2 regions of the Blautia sp. HCP3S3_C12 genome follow, and region 2 is predicted to be linked to the other one. Evidence: a T-box and tRNA genes for the amino acid it is inferred to sense, from the RefSeq annotation. Region 2 holds a T-box; the other holds one or more tRNA genes.

What was found. The T-box of region 2 lies ahead of thrS (threonine--tRNA ligase). A T-box ahead of a tRNA ligase gene usually reads a tRNA of that ligase, here a tRNA-Thr.
Region 1: it encodes a tRNA-Thr, which carries the amino acid that the T-box ahead of thrS (threonine--tRNA ligase) is inferred to sense. The anticodon was not compared.

Annotation. Positions count from the first base shown of each region.
Region 1 covers NZ_JBQHWC010000004.1:75,834-83,326, reverse strand. The annotation lists gene ACTNDS_RS05785 (phosphoglycerate dehydrogenase) at 1-599, shown strand, start outside; gene ACTNDS_RS05780 (carbohydrate kinase family protein) at 953-1,927, opposite strand; gene glgB (1,4-alpha-glucan branching enzyme) at 2,183-4,492, shown strand; tRNA gene ACTNDS_RS05770 (tRNA-Thr) at 4,553-4,625, shown strand; gene ACTNDS_RS05765 (NAD-dependent epimerase/dehydratase family protein) at 4,803-6,911, shown strand; gene ACTNDS_RS05760 (hypothetical protein) at 7,124-7,493, shown strand, end outside.
Region 2 covers NZ_JBQHWC010000001.1:249,232-256,724, forward strand. The annotation lists gene thrS (threonine--tRNA ligase) at 1-1,808, opposite strand, end outside; T-box leader at 1,957-2,175, opposite strand; gene ACTNDS_RS01215 (aldo/keto reductase) at 2,289-3,032, shown strand; gene ACTNDS_RS01220 (transglutaminase domain-containing protein) at 3,149-3,958, opposite strand; gene ACTNDS_RS01225 (DUF5717 family protein) at 4,154-7,493, shown strand, end outside.

The sequences.
Region 1 (7,493 bases), on a different contig from region 2:
TTTATTCCCAGTGTGATTACATTACCATCCATGTACCTCTTCTTGACAGCACAAAAGAGATGATCAACAAAGAAGCATTAGACAAGATGAAAGACGGCGTAGTACTTCTGAACTTTGCCCGGGATCTTCTGGTTGATGAGGATGCTCTGATCGAAGCATTAGACAGCGGAAAAGTGAAGAAATATGTGACAGACTTTGCAAACCATACAGTAGCAGGACATAAGGGAATCCTGGTAACTCCACATCTTGGAGCATCCACAGAGGAATCCGAAGAAAACTGTGCAGTAATGGCAGTGAAAGAAGTAAGAGATTTCCTTGAGAACGGAAATATCAAAAACTCTGTAAACTTCCCCAACTGTGATATGGGAACCTGCGCGGCAGTAGGACGTATTGCCATCTGCCACAAAAATATCCCGAACATGATCAGCCAGTTCACCAAGATCCTCGGTGCAGAAGGTCTGAACATCGCAGATATGACAAACAAGAGCAAAGGCGAATACGCTTATACTCTCATTGATCTGGAAAGCACAGCTTCCAGAGAAGCACTGGATGAGCTGAAAGCAATTGAAGGCGTTTCCAGAGTTCGTGTGGTAAAATAGTAAGATACAAGTTAACAGTTTAACCGAATCAAGTAAGTCCCCTGCTTCAATTGCGAAAAGCAATAAGCAGTGGGTGGGGACTTTCTTGTATCAGGAGGAGTGCGAGCTCCTTCTGATAAACTGCGAAGCAGTTATTCGGTTATGAGCAAGTAGCGAAGCGGATTGCGAATATCCGCTTGACTATTTTTATAATGACTGACTGTTGATTTGTAATAGAGATTTATATATTTAAAATATCTCCTGTCTGATTGAGATTTTCAATCGCCAGGAGATATTTTTTGATTTTTATGATAAAAAAAGGAAGCCCTCTGGCACCGCCAGACTGGGCTTCCTTAAAAAATTATGATGTTAAATCAGCATCCTCTTGATTTCATAAAGTCAAGAACCTCTTCTTTGGTGGACATGACGCGAAGAGCACCCTTACGTGTGGTGATCAGAGAAGCTGCCGCATTTGCGAATGTGAGCAGTTCTTTTAAGTTCTCTTCTGTCAGATTGTCCAGACCATGTTCCAGAACATAGTTTAAGGAACTTGCGCAGAAGGTATCGCCTGCACCTGTTGTCTCGATAGTCTTTTCCTGAAGGAAAGGAGCAGCCTCTACTTTCATGTCTTTGTAGTAAGCGCGGCTTCCGTCTTTTCCGAGTGTGATGAGGATAAGCGGAATATTGTATTTCTCTTTCAGAAGTGCGGCGCCTTTGTCATAGTCTGTAGTTCCGAACAGGAATTCAACTTCATTATCTGAGATTTTCAGAATATCACATTTGCCAAGGCCGTATTCGATTTCTGCCTTTGCGTCATCCAGAGATTTCCATAATGGCGGACGAAGGTTCGGGTCGAAGCTGACGATACATCCGGCTTCTTTTGCAACGTCGATGGCATAGCGGGTTGCCTCGCGTACTCCTTCGTGAGTGGAAGAAAGAGTTCCGAAGTGGAAGATTCTGGAATCTCTGATCAGGTCTTCCTGGATTTCATCCTTGGTGAGCATCATATCTGCACCCGGGTTACGGTAGAAGGAGAAATCTCTGTCTCCGTCAGGATAAGTATGTACAAAGGCAAGTGTTGTGTGTACCTCGTTGTCAATCACAAGGTTGCGGGTGTCGATCCCTACTTCCTCTACAGCATTCTTAAGCTGGGTTCCGAACATGTCGTTTCCGACTTTGCCGATGAATGCAGTTTTTTTGCCAAGCTTTTCAAGCATTGCAAGCACGTTGCATGGAGCACCGCCCGGATTGGCTTCCAGCATCGGATTCCCCTGTGCGCTGCTTCCGTTTTCAGTAAAGTCAATCAATAATTCGCCTAATGCGGTTACGTCAAAGGCTTTGTTTCCCATTATTTGAATCCTCCTTATAGTAGAAAAAAGAATCCCGGTATCCGGAACAGGATCCTTTTTATGGTTTGATACCATAAATTTATCTCAGAAACGGGAATTTGTCAAACAATTTCCTTTATTTTTTTGTGCAAAAATGCTAAACTAAGAATAGAATTACTGTTCACATATTCTTATATTCTGCCTGAGCCTGGTTATGAAAATAAAGTGAATGGTAACAGATAATCTGATTTCGACAACAGGGGAGGTAACCTAGCTATGAACGAAAAACTATACGGTTATATGAACTGGCCAAGAATTGAAGCTATTGTGTATGGAGAGGAAACAGCGCCCAGAGATGTAATGGGACCAAGGATCACGCCAGATGGTGTCCTGATCCAGGGATTTTTTCCGGGCGCAGATGGGGTAAGTGTAATAAGTGAAAATAAAACTTATGTCTGTGAAAAGGAAGATGAGGCAGGATATTTTGCAGTATTGCTTCCTGTGCATAAGGTGCCGAAATATAAATTTTCTATAAAAACAGGTGAAATCGAGACAGAAAGCTATGATCCTTATGCTTTTCCATGCCAGATCACAGAGGAAGAAGAAAAGCAGTTCTGTGCAGGCGTTTATTATGAGGCATATAAAAAACTTGGAGCACATCCCATGGAGATTAATGGAGTAAAGGGAACTTTGTTTGCTGTCTGGGCTCCCAATGCTATTAGCGTGAATATTGCCGGGGATTTCAATGAATGGATTGGCCGTGCAACCATCATGCACCGTATGCCAATGTCCGGTATCTTTGAACTGTTTGTACCCGGAGCAGAAGTCGGAACACATTATAAATATGAAATTAAAGTTAAAGGCGGCGAAGTTCTGCTAAAGGCCGATCCTTATGGGAACAGCGCAGACCATGATCCTGAGGGAGCATCTGTGGTAGCAGATGTAAGTGCTTTTCAGTGGAACGATGGAGACTGGATGAAAGAACGTTCCAGATTTGATGACAGGAAACAGCCGGTTTCTATATATGAAACATCTCTGGAGGAATGGAAGACGGGAGAGGAACTGGTGGAGTTTCTGGCAGAGGAGGATTATACTCATGTAGAACTGCATCCGGTGATGGAATATCTGGATGATAATACAGGAGGATATTCTACTTATGGTTATTATGCACCGACTTCCAGATTTGGGACACCCAAGGATTTTCAGAAGCTGGTGGATGAATTGCATCAGGCAGGAATCGGTGTGATCCTGGACTGGACACCTGCACAGTTTCCACGGTATGCTTCCGGGCTGGAGAGATTTGATGGAACACCTCTTTATGAAAAACAGAATCCTGCAGAAGCGGTTCATCCATTCTGGGGAACACTGCTCTACAATTATGCCAGTCCTATGGTGAAGGATTTTCTGATTGCCAATGCATGTTTCTGGACAGAGGTTTATCATGTGGACGGTCTGCGCATGGATGATGTAGATGCTATGCTGTACCTGGATTATGGCAGAAATCCTGGAGTGTGGACACCAAATATATATGGCACAAATGAGAACCTGGATGCATTGGAATTTCTGAAACATCTGAATTCTGTGATCAAACAGAGAAATCCTGGTATCCTTCTTATTGCCCAGGAGGACGGACTCTGGCCGGAGCTGACGGACAGTGTGGTAAATGACCATCTTGGATTTGATTATAAATGGAGTGGCGGATGGACAAAAGATCTCCTGGAATACCTGAGTAAGGATCCCATTGAGAGAAAGAATTACCATGATCAGCTGACAGTTTCTTTGCTTTATGCATACTGTGAACATTATATTCTGACCCTTGGCACCAGGGATGTTGGCACTTTGAAGGATTTTGCAGAGAAACTGCCGGGAACAGAAGCACAGAAGAGTGCGCAGATCAGAGAAGCATACGCCTATATGATGCTTCACCCGGGATGCAAGATGATGGCGCCGGATAAAGACATGCCAAAAGAACTGGAAGTTTTTGTCAAAGACCTTAATAATATGTATCTGGCTCATCCGGCACTTTATCAGATGGATGACGAGTATGATGGATTTGAATGGGTTCAGCTGATGAAGTATGAGGAGAATGTGATCGCATTCATGAGAAAGACAGAGAAACCGGAAGAAACTATTCTGGCTGTCTGCAATTTCGCGGCAATCCCCTACGAGAATTATCAGGTTGGAGTACCTTTTGCCGGTAAATATAAAGAAATCTTTAACAGTGATGATAAGAAATATGGCGGGGAAGGTGTAGTTAATGGAAGAGTGAAAGTAGCGAAGAAGGCAGAGTGCGATGAGAGAGAATATTCTATTACAGTGAAACTTCCTGCACTTGGGGTGGCAATCTTTACCTGTACACCGGAAGAAGAGCCGAAAGAGGAGAAAGCAGCAGAAGGTCAGATCAAGAAGTCGATTACCAAGGCGAGAACTGTACGTAAGGCTGCAGCGAAAACAAAAGCTGATGTAAAGACGGTAGTAAAACCGGCGACAAAAAAAGTGACAAAAAGAGCACCAAAAGAAGCGCCAAAGGTGACAAAGACCACACCCCAAAAACCAGCTAAAAAGGACTTGACAGAAAATAAATAATATTATAAACTAAATGCTGTGGCTGTCGGAACCGTTATTTTCTGACAGATGACAGCATAAGCTGAAATAGCTCAGTCGGTAGAGCACTTCACTCGTAATGAAGGGGTCGTGAGTTCAAGTCTCATTTTCAGCTTGACGTTCAAATAGCTCTGAATCCTTATGAATTGAGGATTTGGAGCTTTTTTTGTTAGGGCAAACAAATAATCACCTGCTAAGCCGGCGGTTGTGATTATGTCAAAAAAAGCGTTGATACTGATATTGAAAAGAAAAAATAACTTTGTTATACTTCACTTTATTGAGGTGAATAAATATGGAAGTATTGTTGGCAGGAAATACAGGATATGTAACAGAAACTTTTATAGAAGAATCATTTCCTGAATGTGATGTAGTTGTACTGGGAAATGAGATGCTGAAATCAAATCGAAACAAGAATATATTATCTCGTCCGTTCATAAAAGATGAGAAAGAACTGAAAGAGATTTTCGAAACATATGAGTTTGAAAGAATTGTTTATTTTTCCAATTATCTGACTATGCATGGCAGGATGGCAGGAGAACTGGAACAACTGAGACAGATACTTCAGTTATGCAAAAAGAATAAGGAAATAAGGATGTTGTATCTGACCGGCCAGGAGAGTATTTATAATATTACAAGTGGAAAAACACTTCTGGTATCCGCAGCAGAAAATGTAGTTATGGAATATGGAAATATGTATCAGATAAACACCAAGATTCTGAGAATTCCTCATTTATATTCAGCGTTATACACACAGGACTTTTTTTATAAGCTGTTTACAGAGGCAGAACAAAGCGGGAAAATTGTTTTTGAGGAATCACCGGAACAAAATATTTATTTTCTATGTATGGATGATCTGGCAGAACTGCTTTATAAAGTATATGATAATTGGGGAAAAGAATGCTGTCTGAATGTTCCGGATTGTTTCGGGCAGAATTTCAGTGATCTGGAAAAAGAAATCAGAAAAACAATTCCGGGTAAACTGGATATAAGATATCAGAACAGCGGTCAGATTTATAAGGTACAGCCGGATGATCAGATCATAAGACAGGAATATGGGTGGTTTCCAAAGATATCTGTTTTTGAAGATATTCCCGGGATGTATCAGGAGTATAAAAAATTATCAGATCAAGATTCCGGACATTTTGCAAATATCAGGAATTGGATATCGAAAAATACTTTGCTGGTTCACATTCTGGAATTAATCTCAGGATTTATTTTATTTGAATTTCTAAACAAATATACAGGAACTTATGCTCAGTTTAAAATGATTGACCTGAGACTTGTATTTATTGTATTCATGGGAAGTCTTTATGGAATTAATTATGGAATAGCAGCAGCAGCGTTGGAAACTTGTTCTTTGATTGCAGCATACAGGCAGGAGAATGTAAACATATATACTTTGTTTTATGAGGCTTCCAACTGGATTCCGTTTATTTTTTATTTTGCAGCAGGTGCTGTCTGTGGCTATATAAGGCTGAAAAATGAAGAGAATATAGAATTTGTAACAAAAGAAAACAGACTGATCAAGGAAAAATTTTTCTTTATGCAGGAAATGTATCAGGAGACCCTTCAGGATAAAAGACAATATAAGAAGCAGATTCTCGGAAGCAGGGACAGCTTTGGAAAAATTTTTGACATAACAAGAAAGCTGGATGTGATACAGCCTCAGAAATTGTTTATGGAAACCATAAGGGTAATGGAAGATGTTCTGGAAAATCATACAATTGTACTTTATTCACTGGATTCATGGAAACGTTTTGGGAGGATGGAAGTGTCATCACCTGAAATTCGCAGAAAAATACCGAATTCTATAAGGATTGAAGAGTATCAGAATGCGATAGAAACGCTGGAAAAGGGTGAGGTCTGGAGAAACAGGGAATTGCTTGCCGGATATCCGGCATATATTGCAGGGATAAGGAGAAATGGAGAACTTGTAATGCTGGTATTTATTCAGGATGCTGCCAGTAATCAGATGACATTGTATTATCTGAATCTTATTAAAATTTTATGCGGTCTGGTAGAAGTCTCTCTGCTGCGTGCACTGGAATATCAGGAAGCAGTCAGAGACAGGGAATATCTGGAAGGAACTCATATATTAAAAACAGAGTATTTTATGGAAAGACTGAAATTATTTCATTCTATAAAAGAACAGAAAATAGGATCATATGCTCTGCTGCAGATTGAGAACCCGGCAATAACACTGGAGGAAACAGACAGGATATTAAGAAATAAAATCAGAGAGAATGACATACTGGGAATATCGGAGGATGGGCAACTTTATCTGATCCTGTCACAGGTGGATGATGGCATGTTACCGATCGTAATTGAAAGGATCGAAAAGAACGGACTTCACTGCAGAGTGATTGACACCCGTAACGAAAGCAGGGTAGCTGAAGAATGATACAGAATATAACAGGAGTTGTTTTTATTATATTTCATATTATCTGTTGTGTTTTAATATGGACAGGAATAAACTCCCATTTACTGAAGGTGAAGAGGTATCTCATATTACCTGTGATCTTTGTACCGGTATGGGGTATGATCTGTGTGTTGCTTCTCCATTTCCAAATATTTTTTCACCAGGATAAAAAGCGCGAAATCGGAATAGAAAAAATGAAGATCAATGAAGAAGTTTACAGAAGCATTATAGTACCGAAAGAAGAAAGTGACAGAAATATTGTGCCACTGGAGGAAGTGCTTCTTATTGATGAGGCCGATATGAGGCGTGATCTGATTATGAATATATTGAATGATGATCCGGAGAATTACATAGATATGCTTAAACAGGCAAGGATGAATGAGGATGTAGAGGTTGTGCATTATGCGATCACAGGAATGGTAGAGCTGTCTAAGGAATATGAAAGCAGACTGCAGAAGATAGAATACAGATATGCAAAAGAACCGGAAAATCAACAGCTTATTGCAGAGTACTGCGATTTTCTTCAGGAGTATTTATCTCAGGGACTTCTGGAAGGACAGATGG
Region 2 (7,493 bases):
CCAACAATGAGCATGTATGGAACTCTTGCAAGACGTGCTTCACGGATCTTGTAACCCATCTTTTCGGAACGCTGGTCAACAGAGCAGCGGATTCCGTTTTCTTTTAACTGAGCTTCAACTTTGGCAGCATAGTCGTGGAATTTCTCGGAAATCGGGATTACACGAACCTGTTCCGGGCAGAGCCATGTTGGGAACATGCCTGCATATTTCTCAATGAGCCATGCCAGTGTTCTCTCATAGCATCCCATGGATGTACGATGGATGATGTATGGACGCTGTTTTTCGCCGTTTTCGTCGATATAATACATGTCGAACTGTTCAGCAAGAAGAGCATCCCACTGAATTGTGATCATTGTATCTTCTTTTCCGTATACGTTCTTTGCGTTGATATCAACCTTAGGTCCGTAGAAAGCAGCCTCTCCAACATCCTCTGTAAACGGAATGTTCAGTTCTTCAAGCATCTGGCGGATATGAGCTTCTGTCTGATTCCACACTTCTGCATCACCGATGTATTTCTCTCTGTTGTTCGGATCCCATTTGGAAAGATGATAGGTTACGTCTTCCTCCACGCCGAGAACCTGCAGGCAGTACTGTGCAAGTGCGATACAGTCTTTGAATTCTTTAACCATCTGGTCAGGTCTTACGATCAGATGCCCCTCGGAGATTGTGAACTGACGTACACGTGTCAGACCGTGCATTTCTCCGGAATCCTCATTACGGAACAGAGTGGATGTTTCGCCGTAACGAAGAGGCAGATCACGATAGCTGTGCTGTTCTGCTTTGTATACATAGTACTGGAATGGGCATGTCATAGGACGAAGCGCAAATACTTCCTTGTCAGTCTCCTCATCACCGAGAACGAACATACCGTCTTTGTAATGATCCCAGTGTCCGGAAATCTTGTAAAGGTCGCTCTTTGCCATTAACGGAGTTTTTGTTCTGATATATCCGCGTTTTGCTTCTTCGTCTTCGATCCAGCGTTGAAGCTCCTGCATCATGATCACACCGTTTGGCATGATAAGCGGAAGTCCCTGTCCGATTACGTCTACAGTTGTGAAAATTTTCATTTCACGGCCAAGCTTGTTGTGGTCACGTCTTTTTGCTTCTTCCATCTGTTCCAGATGTTCTTTCAGTTCGTCCTTGGAAGGATAAGCGGTTCCGTAGATACGTGTGAGCATTGCGTTCTTTTCGCTGCCTCTCCAGTAAGCGCTGGAAGAGGAGAGAAGTTTGAATGCTTTTACACCTTTTACGCTCATAAGGTGAGGACCTGCGCAGAGGTCTGTCCAGTCTCCCTGGGAATAGAAAGAGATTTCGGAGCCTTCCGGAAGGTCTTCAACCAGTTCGACTTTATATGGTTCATTTTTTTCTTTGAAGTATGCGATGGCATCTTCTCTTGATTTTGTGAAGCGTTCGATCTTAGCGCCTTTTTTGATGATCTTTTTCATTTCTTTTTCGATTGCATCCAGGTCATCACGGGAGAATGGAGGGCAGTCGAAATCATAGTAGAATCCTGTGTCAATAGAAGGTCCGATAGCAACCTTTGCATCTGGATATAATGTCTGCACTGCCTGGGCAAGTACATGGGATGCTGTGTGACGGAGAACTGCAAGTCCTTTTTCGTCTTTTGCTGTCAGGATGTTTAATTCGCAGTCACTGTCGAGAACTGTTCTTAAGTCCACGACTTCTCCGTTTACTTCACCTGCACAGGCTGCACGTGCAAGGCCTTCGCTGATGTCGTAAGCAATGTCGATGACTGATTTTGCTTCAGCGTATTCTTTTTTTGATCCGTCTTTTAATGTTACGATCATGGTCATTATCTCCTTTATTATATATTCTTTGTATGCTGTCAGATGTCCGGCTGCCTGTTTGGATGTGAGGAGCATCTTTCAGTGTATTTTGTACTGCAAAGGGGGAAAAGAAAGAATAAAAAAATCCCCTACAGTACGGTTAAATACTGTAGGGGACGAGATATTATTACTCGCGGTTCCACCCCGGTTGTTCTGAATGACTGAAAATAATAATTCAGAACCACTTCATTCGATGGTAACGGAATCACCGGACTGTATTAAAGTCACTCAGAGGTGGTCTTCGGCTGTTTCCCGATGAAATGCTTGCACCGGAATGCATTTCTCTCTGTAACGTTCCTCAGCTTACTCTTCTCTTCAACGTTTTAAGCTTTCTTATCTTTTCTGCCACTGATTATAAACTTGAAAAATAGGTTTGTCAATTGCTAAATTACAAATTCCATTGCCGCAGCCAGTATGGAATGAACAGTAAGGGATTGATTTTTGAGGGAGCATCATATATTAGATGTTATTCTGGTGAGTAAAGGCGGACATCCGGATATGACAGGACCGAATCCGGATATGCATAAATCCAGAGTAAGTGAAAGCTGCCTGAAATATGACCTGGAAGAATCCCTGCGTGTGCTGGGAACAGATTATATTGATATTTATTTTTATCACAGAGACAACGAAGATGTGCCGGTCAGTGAACTGATCGATATTATGGAGGATTTCAGAAAGCAGGGAAAAATTCGCTATTATGCCTGCTCCAACTGGACGACAGCCAGAATGAAAGAAGCAGATGTCTATGCTGCGTCTAAAGGCTGCCGTGGATTTGTGGCAAACGAAGCTTTATATAATATTGGGGAGCCGTGGATGAAACCTATGGCAGATGATACTCTGGTGATCATGGATAAAGAAATGCAGAGATATCATGAAGAGAATCCACAAAATCTGGCAACGCCCTATTCTGCAGCATGCAATGGATTTTTTCATAAACTTCTGGCAGCTGGCTGGAAAGCAGTGGTAAATTCAGAGTACTATGCGGAAGGTAATCTGAATAATATGAGAATCATTAGTAAACTGATGGAAAAGTATAGGATTTCTGTTAGCCAGGCTGTGCTGGGGTATCTGACCTGTCAGAATTTTCAGTGTCTGCCACTGTATGGACCGCGAAACACAGAGGATTTAAAAGACGCTATGGGAACTTTTGAGATTCCTTTCCGTGCAGAGGACTATCGGGAGTAATTTTATATGTACAGAAAATGAAAAATCCGGGCAAAGTCTGGCAGACTGTCCGGATTTTTCTGTTGCGAAACAATGTACTGGGATAAATATTTATAAAGAGTCAAGTGGATATTCGGTTAAACGATTTTTACATATGCCCGGTTGTTTTTATATCGGGGGATTCCGTTTATTCCACTGAGGCTATAATCCATACGATAGTAAAGCTTTATGTTCCTGGTAACCTTTGCCCAGTCAGGGTCACAAACCTTCCCCTTGATTTCTGCCCATCCGTGCCCGCCTGAGGAAACTACACTGGCTTCATAGCCCACTGCATTGGCCAGATAGGCAAAAGCGGATGCAAATGCAAAACAATTGCCTCTGCCTCTGTAAAACATGTCTTCAGCATAGCCCACATCCCAGTTGGCAGCAGCAGAACGGTAGGCAAAATCATTGCCTGCTCCACCATAGTTGTAGTTGACGGCTTTCTGAAAACAAATCCAGAGTTTCTCAGGCATGGACATATTTCTCTTTGTGATCTGTCTCATTTGCTGATTGGCATATACCATAACATTTAATTTACGCAGCTCCTGGCTGTTGTATCTGGCTTTTCCGTTTTTGGCGAGAGAAATCTGATTGACTTTTCCGGAGGTGACCATATATGCCTGAGCCCCGTTTTTGATCCGGAAGAAATAATAATTTCCCTTGATTTTCTGCCAGCCGTTCTGTTGTACACCCTTGCTGTCAAAATAGTACTTTTTCCCCTTGATCGTGACAAGACCTGTTACCCGTTTGCCGGTTTTGTCGTAATAATAAACATTTCCACTGGCCTTTTTTTCAAATTTATTGCATGGGGCAGCTTTGGCATAGGCAAAGGTGGAAAACATTATACAGGCAAAGAGAAATGCAAACACAATGCAGGGACAAAGCAAAGACTTTTTCTTGTTCATAGAGCACCTCCTGTTTTCTGGTCTTTTGACCTTGATATTATAGTATCAGTATATTAGAAATGATAGGTGTTCGCAAGGTTAAAAACATCCGGTCAAGCCAAATATTGCACAGGTTGCGGTTGTGGTGTATAATAAACAGATAAGGTTATTTGACAGTGATAAATTATGATGAACAGGGAAATATAGGTGAACAACTTGAAAAAGACGATAGAAGAACTCTTAAGTGGAAAATTCAGATATGAGCAGCCGGGACTTCTTTTTTCAAAAGAGAAAATTGAAGTGACACTGAAAGCCGGAGATGTATACAGGGGAGAACTGTATTTCGGGACAGAAGGTAACCAGAGGATCCGTGGATATATTACATCTTCCAACAGGCGGGTTGTTCCGGGAACAGATCAGTTCACGGGGACTACAATACGTCTGCAGTACGGGGTGGATGGTGTAGGAATGAATCCGGGTGACAGACATGAGGGCTGGCTGTGCTTTACCACCAATGTAGGAGAGTACAGAATTCCCTTTGTGATCCAGGCTGAAAAGGAAGAGATGCACAGTGTGGCAGGTTCTGTAACGGATATGGATTCCTTTGTAAAGATTGCAAAAGAGGATTTTAAAGAAGCCTACCGTCTTTTTACAGATCCTGGATTTCCAAGACTTCTGAAAAATGCAGGGACAAAGGAACTGGCTCTTTATAAGGGGCTTTCCAGACAGCCTGTAACTTATCAGAATCTTGAGGAGTTTCTTGTGGGAACCGGACGGAAGAAACCGGTAAACATGGAATTAAAATTTGATCATAACAGTTTTTATGAAATTACAGAAACTGTGAGAGAGTCTTTTCCTGTACATAAGGATGGTTGGGGACATTTAAGACTGGACATTGAGGCAAGAGGAGATTTTCTGGAAGTGCCGAAGTATGTAGTCACAGATGAGGACTTTATCGGTGGATATTATCAGGTTGAGTATGTGATCCACAAAGAAGCTTTACAGAAGGGACGGCAGTACGGGGAAATTCATGTAAAAAGCCCTTATCAGGAGCTGGTTTACAGAATTACAGCATCCGGCGGTCCTAAGGTACAGCTGAAGACCAGCCTTCATGAGAAACAGCAGGTTTTTTCTTTAATGAAAGATTTTATGGAATATTCCTGCGGAAAAATGGAGCAGGGCACCTGGATCAGCAGCAGCCGTTTTCTGTTGAACCAGCTTCAGGAAGAAGGCTGTAATTATCCAAAATATCAGATGTATGAGGCATATCTCTGCCATGTGGGGGGAGAAGAAGAACAGGCAAAGGAAATCCTGCGCAGATTTAAGGATCAGACCTTCCTGCGGGAGGAACTGGAAATGGCAGGCGCTTACTTATATCTTTGTACTCTTACCGGATTATACAGAGACAGAGAGCAGGCAGTGCGCAGACTTCGCAATTTCTCCATGCAGAGAGAGGACAGCTTTCTGTTATTCTGGATTCTGCTGCAGGTGGATCAGGAGCTTAGGAATTCTCCATCCAGAGCTGTGTTTATGATGGAGGAATTATTTGAAAAGGGCTGTCACAATCCACTTCTCTATCTGGAAGCCTGGAAATATATCAGTAAAGATATGTCTTTGTTACACAGAATGAGCAGCTTCTGGACCCAGGTTTTCCTCCTGGCAGGAAAAGAAGAAATGCTTACAGAGGAGCTTGTAATGCGTTTTGCTTATCTGACCGGTTATGAGAAAAACTTCTGTCCAAGCATGTACCGTGCCCTGGCAGCAGGTTATGAAGCTTTTCCGGCAGATGATACCCTGGAAGCAATCTGCCGTTATATTATGTTGGGAAATCCGAGAGAACGAATCTATTTCCGCTGGTTTGCCCTGGCTGTTGAGCGAGGACTCAGGCTTACCAGATTGTATGAATATTATGTGGAAACGATGGATACCTCCTATCAGAGAGAGCTGCCAAAGCCTCTTCTGATGTATTTTACATATAATAATAATTCCCTGGGCGATGATAAAAAAGCCTTTATTTATGCAAGTATTGTGGGAAATAAAGATGCACAGCCGGGAACCTATAGGGAATATCGGGAGAGTATGGCTGAATTTGCTGGTAAAAAGGCAGCAGAGGGCCGGATGGATGAGAATTACGCAGTACTTTATCAGGAATTTCTCACAGAACCGGAGAACAGGGAACAGGCAGAGCTGATCGCAGGGAAAATGTTTACCTGCAGGTTGTACTGTGATGATAAAAAAATCCGCACGGTGATCGTACGTCATGATAAATTCTCTATGGAGGAAGTCTATCCCTGTGTGCAGGGAGTAGCATATCCAAGGATTTATACAGAGGATGCAGTGATCCTTTTCCAGGATGAAAAACAGAGACGTTATTATGCAACGGTAGATTACAATGTTAAGAAGCTTTTTGATGAACGGGAGCTTATGGAAAAGGTTCTGTCCCTGGGCATAAGAGAGCCGGGGGTTCTGCTTCATTACTGTGTGAATGCAGAGTTAGGAAGGGATAATCTGGAATTATATCAGGAAGCTGCCAAGATGAAAGCATTTTCTGAAGGATACCGGACAGAAATCCGGAGAAGTCTGCTGAAGTATTATGGGGAGGAAAACCCTGCAGGAGATCAGGAGGAATATCTGAAAAAGCTTGATTATCAGGAATATGCGGAAGCAGACAGGATACAGCTTCTGGAGGTGCTGATATCCAGGGGGCTTTATTCTCAGGCCATGTCTGTGATCGAGGAATCCGGATATGAGGGAATCCGACCGGAAAGCCTGCTGAGGCTTACCAGCAGAATGCTTACCAAATGTGAGATGGCTGAGGATGAAGAGCTTCTGGCTCTGGCCTCAGATGTATACAGAATGGGAAAATATGATGAGGTGATCCTGAAATATCTTATGGATTATCGATTTGGACCATTGGATGAGCTGCTGTCAGTGTGGAAAAGTGCTCATGGCTTTGATATGGATACCTATGAATTGGAAGAAAAGCTTCTGGGACTTCTGATGTTTACTTCTGATTATCGTAAAGAAGGGGAGAAAATCCTGGAGGATTATGTAAAGCATGCTGGCAAAGAATATCTGATTGGTGCCTACCTGACACAGATTGCTTATGGCGTGTTTGTGCGGGAATATCCTATGAGTATTTTTGTGCGCAATGAACTGGAGACTGCCTGCAGGCAGAAATGGCCGGTGAATTTTATCTGCAGCCTGGCCCTCTTTGAGTCACTTTCCAGAGAGAAGAATCCAAGTCAGGATCAGCTGGCCCTGGAAAAAGAGATTTTGCAGAAATGTATGAAGAAAAATCTGAAATTTGCATTTTTTAAAAGGCTTCCGGCGTCCATGCTGAGCCCTTATCAGCTGGATGATAAAACCTTTGTAGAGTACCATACAGATCCGGCCGGAAAGGTGACTCTTTATTATGCTCTGGATGCTGGGCTGGGCGGAGAACTGAAATATCAGATGGAGCCCCTGCGTAATCTGTATGAGGGAATTTTTACCAAAACCTTTACGCTGTTTTACGGTGAAACTCTGCATTACTATTTTAAGGCTGAGCTGGGGG